Terriglobus roseus: one gene and its partner. The protein of the gene in region 2 interacts with the protein of the main gene of each other region in a pairwise test. Links are inferred from orthologs where the notes say so. Each region holds a gene or a part of one and is shown on either strand. Other genes may lie near its edges.

The links. The genes of interacting proteins can lie anywhere in the genome.
Region 1: the proteins of BLT38_RS03405 (region 2) and priA interact in binary tests that used the Escherichia coli proteins (3 or more experiments, as listed by UniProt). The link is inferred for Terriglobus roseus from one-to-one orthologs.

Annotation. Positions count from the first base shown.
Region 1 is NZ_LT629690.1:1,382,229-1,386,178, forward strand. The notes cover bases 1-3,087. They hold priA (replication restart helicase PriA), read left to right. Parts: upstream 1-347; coding sequence 348-2,828; downstream 2,829-3,087. Other genes in these bases: BLT38_RS05930 (GNAT family N-acetyltransferase), read left to right, coding at 1-37; BLT38_RS05945 (HU family DNA-binding protein), read right to left, coding at 2,836-3,087. Outside these bases: more of BLT38_RS05945, read right to left, coding at 3,088-3,129; dcd (dCTP deaminase), read left to right, coding at 3,322-3,876; BLT38_RS05955 (response regulator transcription factor), read left to right, coding at 3,873-3,950.
Region 2 is NZ_LT629690.1:746,765-751,214, reverse strand. The notes cover bases 1,060-3,782. They hold BLT38_RS03405 (single-stranded DNA-binding protein), read right to left. Parts: upstream 2,807-3,782; coding sequence 2,312-2,806; downstream 1,060-2,311. Other genes in these bases: aroE (shikimate dehydrogenase), read left to right, coding at 2,888-3,782; cyaY (iron donor protein CyaY), read right to left, coding at 1,899-2,225; pgeF (peptidoglycan editing factor PgeF), read left to right, coding at 1,060-1,826. Also shown: BLT38_RS03425 (DUF420 domain-containing protein), read left to right, coding at 1-459; BLT38_RS03420 (hypothetical protein), read left to right, coding at 456-710; more of pgeF, read left to right, coding at 723-1,059; more of aroE, read left to right, coding at 3,783-4,405. UniProt on the Escherichia coli protein: Plays an important role in DNA replication, recombination and repair. Binds to ssDNA and to an array of partner proteins to recruit them to their sites of action during DNA metabolism. Acts as a sliding platform that migrates on DNA via reptation.

The DNA of each region.
Region 1 (3,950 bases), 630 kb from region 2 along the record:
TATGAAGATGGAGATGGCGCCACTTTCCGGCGCTTAACGCGAGGCTCCTGCGCTGCTGGAGGATCTATACCTTCAACCTCCTCCGGCACTTCGCGTTTGTATTTCAATGAGTACCGATTCCGAATCTGGCGGCTGATGTACGTACTCAACCCCGCACCTGCACGTGCAAGCTGCCGCATCACCTTTAAATGCAGGCGACCGGTGGCGGCAGGCGTGTACACATACACGTCGCCGCTCCGAAACTGGATGTGCATCGCGTCATTATCAAACGCGTACGCCACGACACCGCTGGCGGCATGTACCTTCCGGTACGGTTGAAACGTCACTTGGCTCATACACTAGAAGATGTGTCTTTCTTCGTAGACGTCGCCTTGCCTGTTCCGTTAGACAGGTCTTTTACATACCGAGTCGACGGTGAGGCGCCTGCCATCGGGGCGCGCGTACTCGTACCCTTCAGCGGACAACGGCTGATGGGCGTAATTCTGCGCGTGCATTCGCAGGAACCCGAAGGTGAATTTGAGGTGAAACCGGTGCAGCAGGTGCTGGACGACGCCTCGCTCCTGCCCGACGATCTGCTGCGCCTGGCGGAATGGATCGCGCAGTATTACGTCGCTCCTTTGGGCGAGGTCCTGCGCGGCATGCTGCCCCTCACTGCGGAAATCCGTCGCGTGTTTCTCTATCGGATTGCCGAACAGGGCCGCCGAGTTCTGTATGAGGGCGCAGAAAAAGGTTCGTCGCGCCGCTCAAAGCTGTCGCCGGAGGAACAAAACCGCGAATACGCCGTACTCAACGCGCTGGAAAGCGGCAACGCACTGAAGCTTGCCCAACTTCGTTCCGCCACAGGAGCAGGGAAGGCGCTGCTGGAAGGCATGGTGCGCAAGCGTTGGCTCTCGCGAGAAGTTGAGGCCGACGAGCGTGATGCACGCCGCACCGAACGCGTCGCTGTCCTCGTGGAAGACGCGCGCCTCCCCAAACTGAATGACAACCAGATGCGCATCCTCGCGGAACTCACCGCGGTCGGCGGTCGCATGCCGGTGCGCCATCTGCGCGACCTTCCTGTGCCCGATTCCACGCTGACCACGCTCGTACGCCGAGGTCTGGTCGTCATTGAAGACGAGCCACTCGCATTCCATCTCGGCGGCGTGCATGCCGAAGGCAAAAAACACGCGCACGAACATGCCTTGAACGAAACACAGATGGAAGCCCTCGCCTCCATCGCAGCATCGCTCGCGGAAGGCAGCTTCAAGCCGCATCTGCTTTATGGAGTCACTGGCAGCGGCAAAACAGCGGTGTACTTCGCAGCCATGCAACGAGTCCTGGCCACCGGCAAAGCCGCCCTGTTGCTGGTGCCTGAGATCGGCCTCACGCCCGCCATGGCCGGGCAGATGTACGCAGCCTTCGGTGATGAAGTGGCTTTGCTGCACTCGCAGCTTTCGCCAGACGAACGCGCCGAACAGTGGCACCGCATCCGTCGAGGTGAAGCACGCGTCGTTGTCGGCACACGCTCCGCAGTCTTCGCGCCCGTGCCATCGCTCGGCCTCATCATCGTCGATGAAGAGCACGACTCCAGCTACAAGCAGGAAGAAACCCCGCGCTACCACGGTCGCGACGTGGCCGTCATGCGCGCCAAACTGCTCGACATCCCGGTCATCCTCGGTTCAGCCACACCGTCATTGGAGAGTTGGAACAACGCACAGACCGGCCGCTACACGCTGCTGAAGATGGAACAGCGCGTAGCCAACCGCCCATTGCCTGAGGTCGAACTCGTCGACATGCGCGCGGAGTTTCAGCAGACCGGCGCAGAACATCTCTTCAGCCGACGCCTCATCGAAGAAACCCAGGCCACACTCGACCGCGGCGAACAAGCCATCATCCTGCTCAACCGCCGCGGTTACAGTTACGTGGTCATGTGCCGTTCCTGCGGCGAAAAGATCGAGTGCGAAAACTGCGCCATCGCCATGACCTTCCACAAGCCGGTTCACGGCACGGACCTTCACGCTGAACCCGGCGAACGCCTCGAATGCCACTACTGCGGCTTCCGTCGTAACGTGCCCAAGGCCTGCCCCAAATGTTCCAGCGAGCACCTCTATTACATGGGCGCAGGCTCGCAGCAAGGCGAAGAGCGTTTGCAGGAAATCTTTCCCTCCGCACGCATCGGCCGCATGGATCGCGACACCGTCCGCGGACGCGGCGACGTGGAACGCCTCCTCCAACGCCTCCACTCCGGCGAGATCAACCTGCTCGTAGGCACGCAAATGATCGCCAAGGGCCATGACATCCACGGCGTCACCACCGTCGGAGTCGTAGGTTGCGACCATGCGCTCGGCATGCCGGACTTCCGCGCCGCAGAGCGTGTCTTCCAACTACTCACCCAGGTCAGCGGACGCGCCGGTCGAGGCGAAAAGCCGGGCCGCGTTCTGGTGCAGAGCTATCACGTGGACCATTACGCCGTCCGTTGCGCCGCCGCGCACGACTATGAAGGCTTCGTGCGCCGGGAAATGCAGTTCCGCCGCCCGTTCTTTTACCCGCCCTTCGGCGTCCTGACCAACGTATTGATCCAGTCGCAGGACATGGGCGAGGCGATGCGGTGGAGCGGGGAACTGGGCCGCTGGTTCAATACCGCATCCGTGCCGGGCGTAAGGATGCTCGGCCCTGCGGCAGCGCCGGTCTCACGCCTGAAGCGGATCTACCGATATCACCTGCTGCTCAAAGCGCAGAGGCGCAGCGACCTGCAGGCTGGTCTGCGCAACATGCTGCGCCACGCGGAATACAAGGGCATCCCGCGCAACGCCATCATTGTGGATGTCGATGCGATCAGTTTGATGTGAAGAGGAGCTACTCGGCTTTAGCTGCCAGTGGCTTATCCAATTCCTGCAGGTCTTTGCCAGGCTTGAATCGCACGGCGCGGCCGGGCTCAATGTCCACTTCGGTTCCGGTGCGTGGATTACGTCCGATACCAGTTTTCCGAGGTTTCACTGTGAAGACGCCGAAACCGCGAAGTTCGATGCGGTCACCAGCGGTAAGCGCTTTTTTCACGCCCTTCAAAATGTCTTCCACTGCCTGTTCGGCACGTGTTCTCGGTAGACCGGTACGGTCGACGACTCGCTGAATCAGGTCCTGCTTGATCACGGATTTGCTTTCCCTTCCAGTGTCGGAGCGGCCATGGGCAACCGGCGCATTGTCATGATGTTAGGAAGGCCTTTGGCCCCTGTCAACATTCTCCTGAATCCTTTGTCGACAAAAAAGATCAAAGCGCCCGATTGTCGTAAGATGACACAAACAGCAGAGTTACGCATGGCGTACCCTCGCGGCAGGAGTGCAATGTCGATCAAGAGCGATAAGTGGATCCGGGAGCAGGCAACAAAGCATGGCATGATTGAGCCGTTCAGCGAGAAGCAGGTCAGCAAGGGCTGCATCTCTTACGGGCTCTCGTCCTATGGTTACGATCTGCGCGTGTCCAACGAATTCAAAATCTTCACCAACGTGAACAGCGCCATCATCGACCCCAAGGCGTTCGACGAGCGTTCTTTCGTCACGGTGGAAGCAGATAGCGTGATCGTTCCTCCCAACTCCTTTGCACTCGCCCGTTCCATTGAATACTTCCGCATCCCCCGCGATGTCCTCACAATCTGCGTCGGCAAGTCGACCTATGCTCGCTGCGGCATCATCGTGAACGTCACGCCGTTCGAACCGGAATGGGAAGGCTACGTCACCCTCGAAATCTCCAACACCACACCGCTTCCGGCAAAGGTCTATGCAAACGAAGGCCTCTGCCAGATTCTCTTCTTCCAGTCGGACGAAGTGTGTGAAACCAGCTACGCGGACCGTTCTGGAAAGTATCAGAGGCAGCAGGGAATTGTGCTGCCGAAACTGTGACTACGTCCGGCCAATCGGTGAGCGGTAGGCTGCGCATCGGTGTGGTCAGTAGCGATGCTTTGCGCATCGAAGGT
Region 2 (4,450 bases):
GTCTACTATCACGCTCCCGCCGACACCAACCACACCAAGCTTCTCTTCCTGCCCTCACTGAACGCCGTCTTCAACGGCCTCAGCGCCATCGCGCTCGTCATCGGCTTTGCGTACGTGAAACAGCGCAAGATCAAGCAGCACCGCGCCGCAATGTTCACGGCGTTCATCTTCTCCACGCTGTTTCTGGTCAGCTACATCCTGAACCACGCATTGCATGGTGAATACCGCTTGCCCATCGCGCACACCGGCCTGCTCTGGAACACTTACTGGCCCATGCTGCTGTCGCACATCGTACTCAGCGTCGTTGCGCTGCCCATGATCCTGATCACGTTCTTCCTGTCGCTCACGCAGCGCTTCCCGCAGCATAAGAAACTTGCGCGCTGGACCTTCCCCATCTGGCTCTACGTCTCCGTCACCGGCGTTCTGGTCGCTGTCATTCAGGCGGTCGTTCACGGATGAGTACTCCTGCAACCAAAGGCCGCACCCGCCCGGACACCCGCGCCATTCTCCGCGTCTCCACCATCATTGAAAGCGTCGGCATCCTCTGCGCCCTTGGCGTATGGATCAGCGGTGGCATGACCGTTCACGGGCCCAAGAACAACTTCGGCTGGCTGGTATTGATCATCGCCCTCGGCTGCATCCCAACCGGCACGTTTTTCCTGCTGCTGGGCATCGCCAAATGGTTCGGCGACCGCAACCGCACCGACTAGTAAAATCAAGCAGTGACCGCAGCACGTAAGAAACCCGCAGCAACGAAGAAGCCCACCGCCGAGTATCTGGAGTCCCCCGAAGCCATCGCCGCCGTCGATGACATCCTGGGAGCCATCGGCCTCACCCACGGCACCCGCGCCACCCGCCGCAACACGTGGAACGAAGGCGCACGCCGTCTCGTGGGCAAAAAGGCAGACCTCGCCCAAAAAGCCGCCGTCACTCCCAAGGAAAACCCCAAGCCACTCTTCGCAGAAAACCTCAGTGCTGCTGAATCGCTCGTACACGGCTTCTCCACGCGCACCGGCGGCGTCACCCGCGTCTATCGCCCGCATCTGCCCAAGAATCTGGGCGACCTGAACCTCGGCTTTACCGCGCATGACGAACCGGAAAACGTCCGCACCAACCGCACGCGCTACCTGAAGAGCATCAAGGCCAGCCGCTTCCACAGCTTCGGCATGCTCCACCAGTTTCACTCGCCCATCGTGCGCACCATCGCATCGTCGACAGAAGCGACCGATGACTTCCTTGCACCCGCAAAGCACAAGGCCGACGCCATGCTCACCGACGTCCCCGGCGTTCTGCTCACGGTGCAAATTGCCGATTGTGTCCCGGTCCTCGTCTTCGACCCCAAGCGTCGCGCCATCGGTGCCTTCCATGCAGGCTGGCGAGGCACACTCGCACGTATCGTCGAACGCGGCATCGGCACCATGCGCCGCCAGTACGGCAGCGACCCCGCAGACCTCATCGCAGCCATCGGCCCATCCATCGGCCCCGGCAGCTACTCCGTCAGCGAAGACATCCGTTACGAGTTCTCATCGCAATTCGCCTACGTCGACACGCTCTTCAAAGACGTCTACGACCTCGGCCCCATCCGCGAGAAGTATCCGAACCTCTTCCTCACGGCACGCGCACCCGGCCACTCACCACTCGGCCCGCTGCTTCACCTGAATCTGTGGGAGGCTAACCGCCGCCAACTCATGGACGCAGGCCTGAAGGAAAAGAACATCAGCGTGCTCGAAGAAGACACCGCAGCCGATACCGGCCGCTTCTTCTCTCACCGCGCAGAAGACGGCTTCACAGGCCGCATGATGGCCTCCATCGGCATGTCAAAGTAGCTTTCAAAAACACACGTGCGCGGAGTTCCATGGTTCACACGGAACTTCGCGCATTTTGCTTTTTAAGAAGAATTACAGCTCGAACGTATCGTCGTCCGTGTGCTCTTTGATCAAGCGTTCCGTGAGCACATCCAGATCTTCGCCCGTCTTCGGCAGCACAAATTTTCCTTCCGCCCAATCCAGCTTGAAGCTGGTCGAGAGCGCGGAAATCCAAATCTGTCGCACCGGTGTGTTCGGAGTGAACACAAACTTCGCCTTGGGCGCGTCGAAGATGATGTTCAACACGCCATTGTTCTCTTCCGTCTCATAGCCGCCCAGGTCTTCGCCATCAATCAGGCGCTGCTTAAGCTGTTCGAGAGCCGTATCGGAATCACGTCGAAAGGTCTGTTCATCCACCATGGTGAAAACAGTCTACGACGAGACCTTTCCACAAAGCAGAAAGCGGAGCCCGAAGGCCCCGCTAACTCGCAAACTGACGCACCCACTTAGAACGGGATATCGTCGTCCGTAATGCCTTCATTGGCAAAGTCGTTCTGCGGTGTGCGCTGATCGAAGCTGGTGGTATTGCCGTAATTTCCGCCGCCCTGGCTGTAACCGCCGCTGCTGCGACCGCCAGAATACTGGCCACCGCCTTCACCACCGGCGCGTCCACCCAGGAGCGACATGTCATTCACAATGATCTCGGTACGGTACTTCTTCTGGCCGCTTTCCTTGTCGTCCCAGGAACGCGTCTGGATCTTGCCCTCAATGTAGAGCTGCGATCCCTTTTTCACGTAGTCGCGAACAATCTCCGCCGTGCGGCCAAACGCAATCAGGTTGTGCCACTCGGTCTTATCCACCCAGTTGCCAGTCTGGTCCTTCTGACGATCGGCCGTAGCCAACGTGAAGTTTGCCACCACGGTGCCGCCTTGGGTCGCCCGCATCTCCGGGTCTTTGCCTACATTTCCCAGCAGAATTACCTTATTTACGCCCTTAGCCATTACACCGCTCCGTTCCCTTTTGCTATCGACCGAGTATAAAGGAAACCCGCGCCCCGCCGCTCCCGGTACCATGGCTTAGAAATGCCTGCGCACGTCATCACACCGGAATCCCTGCACCAACGCGCCGGACGCATCTGCGTCGCTGTCTCCAGCCCGGAAATGTTCTCGCTCGCCGAACAGACGCTTCCGGACTGCCGTTTCCTCGAGTTCCGTCTCGATTCCGTGCCCGACCCCGCAGCGCAACTGCCGCAACTACGCAAGTTCCTCGCTGAACATCCTGAAGTGACGGCCGTAGCCACCTGTCGTCGCCAGCCCTACGGCGGAGGCTTCCAGGGCACCGCGCAGCAGCAAATCGACATCCTCGCAGAAGCCGCAGCAGCAGGCTGCCAGCTCGTCGACATCGAGACGGAAACCGCCGAAGAACTCGGCATCGCAGCGCTCGACACGCTCCGCGCCAACGGCGCCGCAGTCATCCTCTCCTGGCACGACTTCCAGGGCACACCCGCGCTCGCGCCCGAACTCGATCGCATGGCCCCCTTCGCGCCGGACTTCCGCAAGATTGTCCCCACCGCGACAACCATCACGGAAGCTCTGCAACTCATCGACCTGCTCGAAACCCACGGCACCGATGGCCGACTCATCGCCATGAGCATGGGCTTCCGCGGCACACTCACACGCGTCCTCGGCCCACGCTTCGGCTCACTCTTCACCTTCGCCTCGCCGGAAGGCAACGCAGGCACCGCGCCCGGTCAGGTCAGCATCTCCACGCTGCAAGAGCTCTACCGCGCAGAGTCCATCACACCGGAAACCGCGATCTACGCAGTAGCAGGCCTGCCCATCACGGGCTCGCTCTCACCGTGCATGCACAACACCGCGTTCCGTACGGCAAAGCGCAACGCGGTATACATCCCGCTTGAAACCGACATCCCCGCAGAACTCCTCGCAGTGGTCGATCGCCTCAACATCCGCGGCCTCAGCGTCACCATGCCGCTTAAGGAAACCATCCTGCCGCACCTCGCAATCAGCGACACCGCAGTGCAGCAGATGCAGACCAGCAACACCCTCGTGAAAACCACCGAAGGCTTCGCCGGATACAACACCGACGTCCCCGGCATCGTTGGTCCATTGCAACGTGTACTTCCCCTCGAGGGCGCAAAGATTCTCATCCTCGGCGCAGGTGGAGCAGCACGCGCTGCCGTCTTCGGCCTCCGCGATGCAGGCGCACACGTCTACCTGCTGAACCGCACCCACGCACGAGCAGAAGCCCTCGCAACAGAAGCCGGCGTCCACGCCATTCGCCGCGAAGACCTCGCCGCACACACCTTCGACGCCATCATCAACAGCACGCCCTACGGCATGAAGAATCAGGCGATGGAAGCGCCCATCGCCGCAGACGAAATGCGCGGCAAAGTCTTCTTCGACCTCGTCTACAACCCAATCGAAACACCGCTACTGCAACTCGCGCAGCACAACGGTCTGTACGTCATCCCCGGCGTGGAGATGTTCGTGGAACAAGGCGTCCGTCAATTCACGTTATGGACAGGCGAACCCGCCCCGCGCGAAGCCATGCAATGGGCCGTTGTCGAAGCCCTTTCGTAACCACAAAGCCGCTCATTTCAATCGAAGCTCGACCACCCGAAGCGT